3 regions of the Alteromonas sp. 5NW40-0090 genome follow, and region 3 is predicted to be linked to each of the others. Evidence: predicted binding sites of a transcription regulator. Region 3 holds the regulator's gene; each other region holds the start of a gene.
What was found. The regulator FliA, encoded in region 3, starts transcription of late flagellar genes. The targets are predictions, from matches to a motif close to CTAAAGNTNNNNNNNNNNNNGCCGATA.
Positions count from the first base shown of each region.

Region 1 (4,933 bases), on a different contig from region 3:
GCTAGTTTAAACGTCCACGTTCCATTGACCGTATCAGCAGCCCTGCTGATCAGCGGTATCGTTACTCCTTGGCTAGCGTCTCTTATTCAAAGTTCATCTTCCTCAGATGCCAGAGCACATTCTAATGACGGATCAGTAGAAACTTTATATGTAGGTAATTTGCCATACCGAGCAAACGAAAACGCGGTGAAAGAGTACTTCAGTAGTTTTATCGAAGTACAGTCGGTTCGCTTAATGAAGGATCGTAAAACTGGAAAGAGAAAAGGCTACGGTTTTATCGAGGTTGTCACAGACGATCTAAACAGTGTTATTGATAAGACAAACGACTCAATCTTTCAGGAACGAACACTTAAGGTTCGTCCTGCAAAGGATAAAGTCGAACACGTATAGTCCTGTATACTCAGTATCAGTTATTCAACAAAAGCCCGGTTAGCTTTGCTTCCGGGCTTTTTATTTTGGTAGACCACTAACTTTCGCTAGTTTCAGCAGATTGAGGAAGACCCTCTAACAGGGTTTGGTTAAATGAGCGGAATCTATTTATTGCTGATATAAGGTCGGGTACCTGAACATCTTCCATTTCGTTAATAATACCAGCTATTAAAGCATTGTAGTCTTCACTACTCTCTAGCTTGCTTTCTGCATTCGCAAAAGTATCCATCATCTTCTCTAAGTATTGAGCAATGGGACTAACCACATTTCCAAACTGCCCGTTATCGCTTTTATCCTCGTTGTAATGCTGGATGTTCTCGTATGTTTTTAACACTTCGGTTTGCGTAGTCCTATTCAACTGTAACGCATAGCCAACCAACTCTTTATCGTCAAAGCCTAAACTTAGTGCCTCTTCGAAAGCTTTGTCTATATCTCCGCTGTAGAAAGTATCGGCAAGATCCTGAACTTGACCGACCAAATCAGCGATCGATTCCAACTCATCTGCATCAAGTTCGCCTTTCAATGAAAAACTAATACCGCTTCGTTCATAGTATTGGTAAGAAGTTTGTTGTTGGTATGATGCTGAAAAATTGTTTTCACCTTGCTCACCACTACCGCCTGATTGCTCCTGAGATGCTTGGGCCTGGAAGTTAAGTTGTTGAGACGCTTGGAACGAGCGAAGACTCTCAAAACTAAAACTCACTTCGTCCCCATCTTTAGTTCGAATCAGCAAGCTCCCGCTTTTCTCATCCGATGCAGCTACTGCGTTTAAGGATGAAAGTGATACGGCGTTCGGCTGCTGGCGACCAAATATGTCACTTTCCAGATCGTTTATTCCTGTATCGATGAGATCGCGACTTTTTACCATTCCTTGTTCAATCTCTTCATTCATGAAACCCGCTAGGTCTTTTTCAGCCATAGCAAAACCTCGGCTTACACCTTCTCTCGCTTGGCTAAATAAACCATTTAACTTCTCATCGCTTGCACCACCATCAGCTGCTCCACGAATAACACCGCCTACAAACTTAAGTACATTTCTGGCAACCTTTTCAAAATCGAACAAACTGCTCGACTTCTCTTCAATATTTTTCTCTTTCGTTGCTTGCGGCTTTTGGCCATCTATTTCTAAGGCTTGATTAAGGCTACTACTTACCACACGCAAGCCAATGCTAGTTTGGCTACTTGAAACAGATACTGAAGCCGCCTGTTGTTTAGAAAATTCAGCTGCTTGCTGCAATCCATCTTGCTGCAACTGTTTTTTTAATGCTTCATTCGGGTGAATAGATGCCTTTTGATCTGCTTTTTGATCAACCTTCTGCTCGCCCATGAAAGCCTTAATTTGACCCACGTTCATAATTTGATCCTCACTATCCTCTTTCTTATTATCGGCTAAGAATCAGTATTGTTTAATTTTAATACAGAATTTTTTGTACCTGCTCCTCAATAATAGTGCAGTAGTGGATTGCGCTTGTTGCAGATATTTTCTAAGAGACTACAATTCGCGACCTTAACAGTGACTGGAGAATTTTATGACCGCGACCGACCAACAAGGCTATCAAACTCAGTTAGACGAAAAAGTAGAACGTCTTACTGCGTTGCTTTCTCCGTTCAATGCGCCTGGCTTGTCCGTATTCCCATCGCAACCAACGCACTACCGTATGCGCGCCGAATTTAGAGTATGGCATGAAGGCGATGATTTATTTCACATCATGTTTAATCAGCAAACGAAAGAGAAGTATCGCGTAGATAGTTTCCCTCCTGCTTGTAAAACAATAAACGATGCTATGTCACTATTGCTTGAAGAAGTCAGACCAAATGAATCACTGAGAAAGAAACTTTTTCAAATCGATTATCTCTCTGCACTATCTGGCGAGCTTGTCATTAGCCTTTTGTACCATCGCCAATTAGATGAAAAATGGGAAGAAGCTGCAAGAGAGTTAAAAGCGACACTCGAGACTCACTTTCCCAAAGTAAACATCATTGGTCGCGCTAGAAAACAAAAACTCATTATCGACAGCGATTTTGTGATTGAGCGTTTACCTGTAAACGGTAAAGAGTTCGTTTTCAAACATATAGAAAATAGTTTCACCCAGCCTAATGCTGAGGTGAACTGCAAAATGATTGAATGGGCGCTAGATTGTGTAAAGCCGCTCTCTGGGGACTTACTGGAAATGTATTGCGGTGCCGGAAACTTTTCACTGCCGTTAGCACTTCACTTTGATAATGTGGTGGGTACAGAAATAGCTAAGCCTTCGGTCCAGGCTGCACAATTTAATATTGAGCAAAATGAGCTGAGCAATGTAAAAATTGTAAGGTTAGCGGCCGAAGAATTTACACAGGCTATGAAGGGAGAACGCACGTTTAGTCGCTTAGAAGGCATAGATTTAAGCACTTATAATTTCACCACTGTATTGGTCGACCCTCCAAGAGCTGGATTAGATGAAGATTCACTAAGAATGATTCAGGATTACGATAATATAGTATATATCTCGTGTAACCCCGAAACTTTGGCGCAGAATCTTGAGCTTTTAAGCGAAACTCATAATGTGGCGCAGTCTGCGCTTTTCGATCAATTCCCGTTTACTCATCATATTGAGGCTGGCGTTTTACTTACACGCAAAAGCTAGTTTGCGTGTAAGTAAGGAAAAAGCTCACACTGAAATATAATGTGGAAGAACACTTTATACTGTAAATTCTTTTCCGCGCTAGGCTTTTTGAGTAGCGCCTACTTGAACAAAGCGGAGTTGCGCTTTCACTCTCTCACCTATTTCTCGGCGGAGTTTATCATCAGCCTCTAATGCCTCGGCTCCAGCACTGAATACAAGCCTTACCATAGCGTCAGCTTGGAGCTGCGCACAGGCATATTCTACACCTTGCTGTTCGATAATGTAGTCAGTAAGTTCATCGATGAAATGTTGAATTTCTCTGAATACTGCTAGTCGGTAGGCAGATGATGTACCGGTATGCTCGCGTAATAATAAACGAAATACGTTTGTGTTTGCCGCGATGAATTCCATGAAGGTTTCAACAGAGGTATGAATGACGCCACCACCTGAAGCAATACGTCTTCTTGCTTGGCGCATAAGCTGACGAAGCGCTAAACCCGCTTCATCCACCAACGTTAAACCCAATTCATCCATATCTTTAAAATGCCGATAAAACGACGTGGGAGCAATGCCTGCTTCTCGGGCAACTTCGCGCAAGCTAATTGCCGATAAACTACGGTTTTCGTCCAACAACGAAAATGCAGCATGGATGATATTTTGGCGGGTTTTTAATTTCTGTTCTTGACGGCTCACGTTTGCACCCTGTGTTCATTAACTTTCAATGGCCTGATGATTTTTTGACTTTAAAGACTACTCTCAACGTCATCTGAATAACCATTAACGCAATCGAACCTTGTACATCAAAGACTAGCATGCATAGTTTATCTCAACATCTACTCATCGGGAAAGAGAAACAAAATCATCTCTTTAATAAACAAAGGTTAAGCAGTTTTAGTCACGTTTTATCTGTGTTTTGACTACATTTGGCTATAATTAAACTTTACACATGTAAGCAGAACTAATCTGAGTTTTGCTTGCCTGAAGCCTCGTAAAACGATAAATTAGCGAACAGTTGTAAGCCAAGTTGTATAAAATGAAAAAACCTCCTCTTATCCTAACGAATGTGCTGGTGTTTATAATATCAGGCGCAATTGCATTTATAGGTGTGCCGCTTTGGGTGGCATATCAGGGTATCGATTGGGCAGAAATCGGTACCGCTATATTCCTATTCTATTTCACCGGTATGTCGATAACTGCTGGGTATCACCGCTTATGGTCGCATAAAACCTACGATGCCAACATTGTAGTTCGCGTCGTATTAGCGATTGGTGGGGCAATGGCCCTGCAAAATAGTATTTTGCACTGGTCGTCAGATCATCGCATTCACCATCGCCATGTAGATGACAACGACAAAGACCCCTACTCTGCAAAGAAAGGGCTTTGGTTTGCGCACATTGGCTGGATGTTACGCGAGTATCAAGCTAAGCGTTACGACGATTACAGCAACTGTAAAGATCTACAAAAAGATAGCGTGGTGATGTGGCAGCATAAGTACTACTTACCTATTGTACTCGCAGCTAACTTTGGAATTACTGGTTTGTTGGGTTATCTTAACGGCGACGTGATGGGCATGATTTTGGTAGCCGGCGTACTTCGACTAGTGCTAGTCCACCACGTAACCTTTTTCATTAATTCCCTTGCTCACTTCTGGGGTAGTCAGCCATATACAGACAAGAATACCGCTCGCGATAACGGCATACTTGCATTCTTTACCTTTGGTGAGGGCTACCACAATTACCACCATATTTTTGAGTACGATTATCGGAATGGCATTCGCTGGTACCAGTTCGATCCTACCAAGTGGCTAATCAGAGGCCTGTCTTTTGTAGGTTTGACGTCGAACCTTCGCAAGGTACCTGAAGAGCGCATCGAAAAAGCCCTTGCGGCGATGCAGCTTC
Region 1 is NZ_BAAJLT010000019.1:41,396-46,328, reverse strand. It holds gene AC27KT_RS19560 (RNA recognition motif domain-containing protein) at 1-390, shown strand, start outside; gene AC27KT_RS19555 (DUF5610 domain-containing protein) at 467-1,783, opposite strand; gene trmA (tRNA (uridine(54)-C5)-methyltransferase TrmA) at 1,959-3,056, shown strand; gene fabR (HTH-type transcriptional repressor FabR) at 3,135-3,728, opposite strand; gene AC27KT_RS19540 (acyl-CoA desaturase) at 4,069-4,933, shown strand, end outside.
Region 1: the regulator FliA is predicted to act here: its motif matches at 1,813-1,839, upstream of AC27KT_RS19555 (DUF5610 domain-containing protein).

Region 2 (4,933 bases), on a different contig from region 3:
TTAAAACCATGATCAAGGCGCAAAGACTTTGCGATGCGTACCATGCTCTCCATAGTGATGCCGGGTGATCCCACAATCCCAGAGCTTAAAAACAAACCCTCAATGTAATTGCGCTTGTAAAAGTTAAGGGTTAATTCTACCGTTTCTTTAACCGTAAAACGCGCTCGTTGAACATTGCTTGAAACCCTATTAATGCAATAATGACAATCATAAATACAGTAGTTTGTCATAAGAATCTTAAGCAGCGATACACACCTACCATCAGGCGTAAAACTGTGGCATATACCCGAGCCACCGGTAAGCGAGCCTATGCCTGCTTTTTCGGTTTTCCCCGCTTGTCGTTTACCGGCGGAACCGCTCGCACAAGACGCGTCGTACTTGGCCGCATCGGAAAGAATTTCAAGTTTTTGTATCAGTCTGTCATGCATCGCCGATGTATACTTCCTTTAACCAATCACAGCAAACAACCTAGTATTTTTCGCCAAATCATCGATACGAGCTTTTTTGGCATAGGCTGGGTTGTATTATTTTATAGCATGTATATATATACAGTACAAATGGTAACGCTAATAGGGAAGCAAGATTTAATGTAAGCCTTAGCGGCTTACTACATAGATGAATGGGCATAAGGCAACAAGTTGCTAGAGAAAGAAAAGGTAAGTTTGCTTTAAAAAAAACCAATATAGCACTGGCTATCAAAAGCCAATATATTTAGAAAGTTCATCTCGAATGTTTTCGTACTTTTCTTTGTATGGCGCTTTGAGTGTCATGTCATCAATAAGCTTAAACAAACGCTTACATTCGTTTATCAATTTCATTTCGGCCTTATCTTCTTGTATGGCTATCTGAAGAAGACACTGAAGCAAATTTAGTGCAACGCCTGTATTAACGGGGGCAAAACCCTGAGCAAGGGCAAACGAAGCTTTTGCTCGTTCGTAGTCTTGCTGTTGATAGTGTTGAATACCTTCGCGGTTAAACTGTTGGTAACTCGCTAGATTTTTCTGTGCATTTTTAGCCTGTGTCTCTAGCATGTTCACACTATTTTGGTCGAGTTCGTCACCTCTCGATGAGAGAATAGAATTAAGTTGCAGCGCGTCGTCATATTCTCCCAGCTTGTACATAACCTTAATGCTATCGGGAATAAAAGCAGTGGGAACCTCGGAATATTTATCGTCTAATAGTGCTTGAGAAGTATTTAAGTGACGTTTAGCGTCGATTAATTTTCCGTCTATCGCACTTATTCTGGCATTTACAATATTGCCAAAAATATCAACGTCAAACTCTCTGTCTACTTTTTGTAAATGTTCATCAAACTTACCTCTCTGGAGAGTAAGCAAGGCTTCTTGTTGATATTTATTGCGCTGCTTTTTATCTTCAGCAAACTCAGCAACATCGAGTAAACTACGAATAATGCCGCACCAGTGTAAGCTTTTCTTATTCACCGTGCGTTTAGACAAGTCCCAAATAGCCTGGCTGGATGTTGCGGCTAATATCAAATCGTCATTCTGGCGACCAATTTCGCAGGCTTTAAAATGTCGAGGTAATGAAAAGGGAGACAGCTTTATAGCCTCTTTTATCGCTTCTAATGCCTTTACACCAGCTTCCAAAGCCTGATGCGCCTGTGCAAGCATATCATGAGCGTCGGCATTGAACCTGTTGCGCTTCAGTATTTTCTTGGCAACCGATATCGCTTTTTCATATTCGTTAAGAAGGAGATAAGACCTTCCGATGGCAACTTGCGCCCATAAAACTGGTTTACCGTCTATATAACTACGCAGAACATCAAGTGCTTTTTCAGGCTGTGATATTCGCCAATAGAGTTCCACTAAAAGCTGCTCGCAGTGCCCTTTGTAATGACGAGGATTTTCTAAAAGCGTTTCAATTTGGTCTATCGCGCTATTAATCTCACCTTGCTCAATCAAATTGAATACATACTGAAGGAATTGTCTTTTCTGCCAAGCCCGAATAATGCGAGATTTTAGTTGTACTTGTGAGAAGGGTTTTATCAGAAAGTCATCTGGTCGCCGCTCAATACTACCTAGTACCACAGGTCGAGCGCTATCAGCGCTGATAAGAATGAAAACAGATGTGGGGCCAATAAGCCTGCGGGTACGTAATTCTTCGATAAGTTCATAGCCATTTTTATTCTCGGCTCCCAAGTGTAAGTCACAGATAACAATATCAAACTTATGCTTTTTGCACAGGGATACAGCTTGTTCAGCGGAAGATTTAGTGACTACATCGGATGCGCCCATCGAATGCATTAACCCTTTCAAAAGTAGTAGGAAAGGGCGTTGATCTTCAACAATCAATACTTGTTTGTTGCTAAATTGCATTTCAAATCCGTGAATGAGCGCAGCATTTACTTCTACTAAGTATATCTAACTTTTAAAAATAAGCTTAAGAAAAACATTATCTTGCCGAAAACATGCGTATACATATAAAACGTTTAGTATGAATGTCAGCAGATATAACTTCAGCGAATGAACGAACAACAATCGACCCCAGTATTTACTGGGAGCGAAGTGGTGTACTTGCGCGTTCATCGTCTCAGGGGGCTTTGTTCTCTTTATATCTTGCCATGCAGCAGCACAGTGTGGCAGAGCCTTTTGAAATTGAAGTAGCAACTTCCGCTAACGACAATGCTCGGAGCATAGAAGCACAGCTCGCTTCGCTTAATCACTATAGGCGTCCTTCATTATCGGCTGATGAAAAAGCGTGGGAAAATATGCATGTGTGCTCAAACTTAGTGTCTCAAGATTTCGAAACTGCGCGTCTTTTTCTTCACATTACACCATCGCCGCTTGCGCAGACTGACAACGCAAAACGGCTTCCTGAGGACGTAATAGACAACTGCAGTTTAGCTGCACAAAAGCGACTCAAAAAACAGTATGCCAATACTTTAAAAGAAGATAATACAATACTTTACGATATTCTCTCGGCACAAGGTGAAGGAAAAACTACGAACGAGGGCAATAACAAACAGGTTCAAGCCGGTTTGTCGTCTTTTGAGAATATTGCGTAAATTAGCTGATAGTACCTAGAACAAGCATATTAGCCCGCTCCCGTATCCGGCCTAGTTTTTAGCGCTTTTTTTTGTTATATTTCGCGCCGCATTTTTGCACTGGTCTTACGCTCCAATCAGCAAAGGTTAAAATATGTCTAAATATATTGTATGCGCAATGTATAAATTTGTTGCGCTTGAAAACTTCAAAGAAATCCGCCAACCGCTTCTCGAAACAATGGAAGCTAATGGCATCAAAGGTACACTTCTTCTTGCCCACGAGGGCATTAACGGTACAGTTTCTGGTACTCGCGAAGGTATCGACGCATTACTCGCTTATCTAAATAGCGACGAACGCATTAACCCAATTTCTTACAAAGAATCACTTCACGACGAACAGCCGTTCTATCGCACCAAGGTAAAACTGAAAAAAGAAATTGTGACCATGGGCGTTGAGGGTATTGACCCTCGCAAAACTGTTGGTACTTACGTAAAACCTAAAGACTGGAACGCACTTATTAGCGACCCAGATGTTACGGTTATTGACACGCGAAACGGTTATGAAATTGAAATTGGTACGTTCAAACACGCTATCGACCCTAAAACCGAAACGTTCCGTGAGTTTCCTGAATACGTAGCGAAAGAGCTCGACCCGTCAAAAAATAAAAAAGTGGCTATGTTCTGCACTGGTGGTATTCGCTGTGAAAAATCGACGGCTTACTTGAAAGAGCAGGGGTTTGATCAGGTTTATCACTTAGAAGGCGGTATTCTACAGTACCTTGAAGATGTTCCGAAAGAAGAGTCATTGTGGGAAGGCGATTGCTTTGTATTTGATAATCGCGTTGCAGTTAACCATGACTTAGAGAAAAGCCATTATGAGCAGTGCTACGCGTGCAGACTTCCAATTACTGAAGAAGACAAGCAGAGCGATAAGTATGAGCCGGGTGTAAGCTGCCCACATTGCTTTGGTACGCATACCGAAGACCAAATTGCTCGGTTTAGAGAACGTGAAAAACAGGTTCAACTGGCGAAAGAGCGTCAACAAGAGCACGTAGGTACTGAAGCGCGTTTGACCATGGAACAAAAGCGTCAGGAAAAAGCAGAAGCTCAACGTTTACGCGCACTTAAAGCAAAAGAAAATCAGGCGTAGACAGCTAGAAAGAAGGACGTTACACTCGTGCTTATTGCAGTTGAAATAAGGAATGCGAGTGAGCACTCAACTTTCAGAATCTAAAATTGAAGAAATTAGAAAGGACTTCAGCTTTTTCGATCGTGATGGCAACGGCCAAATCGATTTGCCGGAGTTCATCGAGCTTCTAACCGTTATTTCACCAAAAACGAAAGCTAGCCACGTACAAGAAGGCTTCAAGCTTATCGATAGTAACGACGATGGTTACATCGACTTTGAAGAGTTTTTGGAGTGGTGGCAAGAAGGATGGTGGGAGTACTAGGTTCAAACTTAGTAACACTACCTTTAGCAAAGTCTTTCGATATGCTTGATTAAGCGTAAAAGAATTGCCCACCTAAAGAACCCATTGAAACGAGTGCTTTTAAGCACTCGTTTTTTTATGCGTTGAGTTTGGTGATTCATGTTGGGAGTGAGATATAGCTTTCTTAGAATCGTCTTCAGTGTCGGCTTCGAGCCTTAATTTCAATTGAATACTTCTAACTCGCCAGCCCGCTCCAGACAATGAGCGGATATTCGGAAAATTTCCTTAAACTTCGTTCTTGGCCTCAGTTTTCTATATTGTTGATTTGAAAAAAGAAAATCAAGTTAGCAGTGGGTTAAATCGCTATTACAGAGGGATGAGCCTTAGAAATCTCAGACGAGCAACTTGAACAGAGTACCGATGCTTCGTTTTGGAAAGCGGAATATCGACCTTATAAGCGGGTGAGTTTTAAAGCCTAATTAACTTCAACAATCCAAGT
Region 2 is NZ_BAAJLT010000005.1:217,997-222,929, forward strand. It holds gene AC27KT_RS08145 (putative DNA modification/repair radical SAM protein) at 1-428, opposite strand, end outside; gene AC27KT_RS08150 (response regulator) at 696-2,336, opposite strand; gene AC27KT_RS08155 (VC2046/SO_2500 family protein) at 2,459-3,025, shown strand; gene trhO (oxygen-dependent tRNA uridine(34) hydroxylase TrhO) at 3,159-4,154, shown strand; gene AC27KT_RS08165 (EF-hand domain-containing protein) at 4,207-4,455, shown strand.
Region 2: the regulator FliA is predicted to act here: its motif matches at 2,400-2,426, upstream of AC27KT_RS08155 (VC2046/SO_2500 family protein).

Region 3 (4,933 bases):
GCTTTTGACATGCTTTCGTCGTTACTGTTGATACCTAAGCTAATGAGCCTGTTTCTCACTAGTACGAGTTCGCCTACCATGTTCATGATTTGGTCAAGGCGCTTGGTATCTACACGTACTGTAGTCTCAGCAGGAGGCGCAGCAGGTGCTGCCTTCTTCTCATCTTTTTTCGGTGCTGCTTTGGGCGCAGCAGGAGCGCTTGTTTTAGCTGGCGCTGCAGCGCTAGGCGCTGGTGTCGCTTTAGGCGCGGCTTGTTTTGCTTTCTGAACAGCTTCTGTTGCTGCTTTATCTACAAGAGGCTCTTGCGTCGTTGTCGCCGCGCCCTGCTTAGTCGGCCCCTGGCCAGAACCATGTAACTGATCAAGTAGCGCTTCGAATTCATCGTCGGTAATTTCTTCGTCACCTGCGCTGGTTGCTGATGAAGATGGCGCTGCAGATGCTGGCGCTGGCGCAGCCACCGCTTTTTCTTCACCGCCAAATTTACCTTTTCCGTGAAGGTCGTCTAACAGTGCTTCGAACTCTTCGTCGGTAATATCATCGCTATCAGAACTCGCCGCCGGTGCAGATGACTTAGCAGGTTCGCTTTTAGCTGGTGCTGACTGCCCTGGGGCGCTAGAACCATGAAGCTCGTCAAGAAGAGCCTCAAATTCATCTTCGGTAATTTCGTCAATACCACCGCTACTATTATTGGTATCAGGCGTTGACGGTGCTGGCTCTTCTATAACTAACTCGGGCTCTTCAGATACCACCTCTGGCTCGGCAGCGGCCGTACTGGCGTTATCGAATATGTTTTCATCTGGAGATTCTGGGCGGCTTAATTTGTGTAAAACGTCCACTAGATGCGCATCTGCAGGCTCCAATGGATCGCGCGCTTTGACGCGCTCGAACATTTCAACGACCACATCCGTGGCCTGCAAAATAATATCCATTAATTCAGGTGTTAGCGTTCTTTGGCCATTGCGCATTACGTCAAAAACGTTTTCGGCACCATGACAAATTTCAACTAACTCAGTAAGAGAAAGGAAGCCCGCTCCCCCTTTTACTGTATGATAGCCGCGGAAAATTGCATTTAGTAAATCCGCGTCTTCAGGATTGTTCTCAAGATCAACGAGCTGTTCTTGTAATTGTTCAAGTATCTCTCCGGCCTCAACCAAAAAGTCCTGTAATATATCCTCGTCAACATCAAACGACATGCGCCCGCTCCCCTAAAAACCTAAGCTAGACAGAAGATCATCTACATCATCTTGACCTGAAACGACATCGTCCCGTTGGTCAGCATCAATGATTGGGCCTTCCGCCTCTACACCATCAACCTTATCGGCCTTAACGCTAGATGGTTTAGTGTGTTCTGTACCGTCGCGTTCCCCAAACATGGTAAGCATGTTTACAAGGCTATCTTCTACCTCTTTTACAAGGTCGATAACACGACGAATAACCTGCCCTGTTAAGTCTTGATAGCCCTGTGCCATCAACACTTCGGTAAGCAATTGTGTAAGTTTAGCTGACTGAGCCGAACCTTCTTCCAATAATTCGTCTAAGTCTGCGCATAAAGCCTTAAATTCACCAAGTTCGATTTGGCGATTCATAAGCTTCTTCCACTCTGGCATGACCTTTTCGATCCGCTCCGACAGCATTTCTGCTATCGGCATGCTCGCCTCAACGGCATCCATAGTAGTATTAGCAGCTTTTTCAGTTTCTTCAATTACGTAGGTAAGGCGGGACTGCGCATCAGGAATGTCATCTGTAGCTAAATTTTTGATGCGGTCGTCTATTTGAAAGTTATTTAACGCGTCGTGGAGTTGACGCGTCAATTTCCCTACTTCAGCAAACAACTCAACGTTTTCTTTCATTGAGACGGCTTCAAGTAGTGCGTTAGCTGAAGTCTTATCGCCTTCTTCAAGAAAAGCGACAAGTTGTTTTGCTTCCTCTAACGATATTGGAACGTTTACATTCGTTGACATCCAGTAAACCTCATTTATCTGGTGAGCGTCTGGATCAACCTAAACGTTCGAATATTTTATCTAATTTTTCTTTTAGTGTTGCTGCTGTGAACGGCTTTACAACGTAACCATTTACACCTGCTTGCGCCGCTGCAACGATTTGCTCTTTTTTCGCTTCCGCAGTAACCATAAGCACAGGCAAATGCTTAAGCTTATCGTCTGCTCTTATAGCGCGAAGCAAATCGATGCCCTGCATACCAGGCATATTCCAATCGGTCACAACAAAGTCGAAATCGCCCTGTTGTAACATAGGTAATGCAGTGCTTCCGTCATCCGCTTCCTGGATGTTGGCAAAACCCAAATCTTTTAGCAGGTTTTTGATGATTCGTCTCATGGTAGAAAAGTCATCGACCACGAGAATTTTCATGCTTTTGTCCAAAATAGCCTCCAGTGAGGGGTTAATTGTTATTAATCTCTATTCTTCGTCAGCTTGCCACGACTTCATTCGTGATTTGAGTTTTAACATGGCTTGACTATGAATTTGACTGACTCTCGACTCACTTACATCAAGAACTTCGCCTATTTCTCTTAAGTTTAGTTCTTCATCGTAATAAAGTGAAAGTACAATCGCTTCTCGCTCAGGTAATGTCGTAATTGCATGGGCAAGCGCTTTTTGAAAAGCACCCTGCATTAAATCTTCTAACGGTGCGTCACTGCCTCTACTTTGTTCAGTAGTAATAACATCTTCCGACACACCTAAATCTTCAATACCCACCAGCTTTCCGGCATTTACTTCATTAAGCATCTGGTGATAATCCTGCAAGCTTACGTTAAGCTTGTCAGCAATATCTGAATCTCGTGCATCGCGCCCTGTCTCGCTCTCTACTTGAGATATCGCTTCCGTTATGGCGCGGCCGTTACGGTGAACAGAACGCGGGGTCCAATCACCTTTTCGTATTTCGTCGAGCATGGCACCACGGATCCGAATTCCTGCGAAGGTTTCGAAACTTGCGCCTTTAGAGCCGTCAAAGTTTCGTGCGGCTTCTAGCAACCCAATCATGCCTGATTGGATAAGGTCATCAACAAGTACGCTGGCAGGCAGTCGCGCAATCAAATGATGCGCAATTCGCTTTACCAGAGGCGCATGTCTTTCGACTAACTGCGATTTATCTGTTTGTTGTTGATAAGCGGCTGCCTTGCTGTTCAACGCTGACTTCCTACGGCTTTTTCTGCAACTAATTGTTCAATGAAAAATTCTAAGTGGCCACCGGGCTGCGCTGGAATTGGCCACGTAAGTGCTTTACTTGCCAACTTAGTTATCGCTACTGCTGCCGGAGAGCCTGGAAAGGCGTCAACAATAGCCGTTTGCTTGCGCACCGCCTTGCGAATATTCTCGTCGAAGGGCACTGTCGCCACTAATTCTAGTGCAACATCGAGAAAACGCCCTGTCACTTTGCTTAATTTGCTAAATAATTCCTGACCTTCACGCACATCGCGAACCATATTGGCTACGACTTTGAAACGAAAAACACCGTGCTCGCGGTTAAGAATTTTTATTAGTGCGTAGGCATCTGTTAAAGATGTTGGCTCATCGCATACGACGACCATGATATCTTGTGAGGCCTTTGAGAAGCTTAATACCATATCTGATATGCCTGCTGCGGTGTCGACGATAAGCACATCTATCTGAGAGCGTAATTCGCTAAACGCTCTGATCAAACCAGCGTGTTGCGTTGGTGAAAGCTCTGCCATTGACTGCGTGCCCGATGTGGCAGGCGCAATCTTAATGCCGTGAGGACCGGTCACTAACACTTCGTCCAACGTACATTCTCCAGAGAGCACGTGAGATAGGTTTTTCTCAACCCTTAGCCCTAGCATAACATCTACGTTGGCAAGGCCAAGGTCGGCGTCAAGAACCATTACTCTCTTACCCTGCTTCGCCATCGCGATAGCAGTGTTGAGTGTAATGTTTGTTTTACCTACGCCACCTTTACCACCAGTGACGGCGATTACTTTGATTAACCGTGATTGCTTCATTTTTCTTAAGCTACTCGCTTGGTCGTCAATCATACTGCTTATGCTGTTTTAATTGCGTTGTTACCACTAGTATGATTCAAACCGTACTTTTTATAAAGCTTTGCAGCAGCGGAAACTAAAGATTTCGCTTCTGCAATCTTAATGTCTTCAGGCACTTTTTGGCCATCGGTGACATAACTAACCGGTAGTTGATATTCAACCGCTGCACTAAGTACCTCTCCTAAAGAGTAGCACTCATCTAACTTTGTGAAAATACAGCCACTTAGTTCAATATCATCATACGCTTGAATGATTCTCTGCAAAGCAGGATATTGCGTATTAGCTTGCGCTACCAAATATTTTTTAACTTTCGGCATTTGGCCATTGTCGAACTGCTTAATTTGCTTAATTAATCGACTATCACGCTGACTAAAACCTGCTGTATCAATCAATACTAGTCGCTTATGACGAAGTTGGAACAATAAATCTGCAAGTTCTTCACTAGTTTGCGCTTTTCGCACAGTACAGCCAATAATTTTTCCGTATGTCGCTAGCTGCTCATAGGCTGCAATTCTATACGTATCAATGGTTATCATAGCCACCGACTCTGCACCGTATTTCTGCGCATAGCGAGCGGCTAACTTTGCAACAGTGGTTGTTTTACCCGTACCAGTAGGCCCCACTAATGCAACGGCACCTTGTGAGCTAAGTATATCGTTTCCGGTAACATTTATGCGATTAGCCAATAGGTTAAGAAGATATACCCATGCGTCACGTTCGTTGTAATGAGCAGGTGTATAGCTAATAAGCTGTGTTGCAAGCGCGCTACTCAAACCCATATCAGTTAATCGCGTGACTAGGTATTGATGAACAGGTTTTTGACGCTTGTTCTTCGCTTCCATTAAGTCGGCCACTTGATACTGTAATACGTCGCGAAGCGAGGCTAACTCTTCTTTGATTTGAGCTAGTTCAGCAGA
Region 3 is NZ_BAAJLT010000001.1:383,516-388,448, forward strand. It holds gene AC27KT_RS01675 (chemotaxis protein CheA) at 1-1,193, opposite strand, end outside; gene AC27KT_RS01680 (protein phosphatase CheZ) at 1,206-1,961, opposite strand; gene cheY (chemotaxis response regulator CheY) at 1,996-2,379, opposite strand; gene AC27KT_RS01690 (RNA polymerase sigma factor FliA) at 2,416-3,147, opposite strand; gene AC27KT_RS01695 (MinD/ParA family protein) at 3,144-4,010, opposite strand; gene flhF (flagellar biosynthesis GTPase FlhF) at 4,016-4,933, opposite strand, start outside.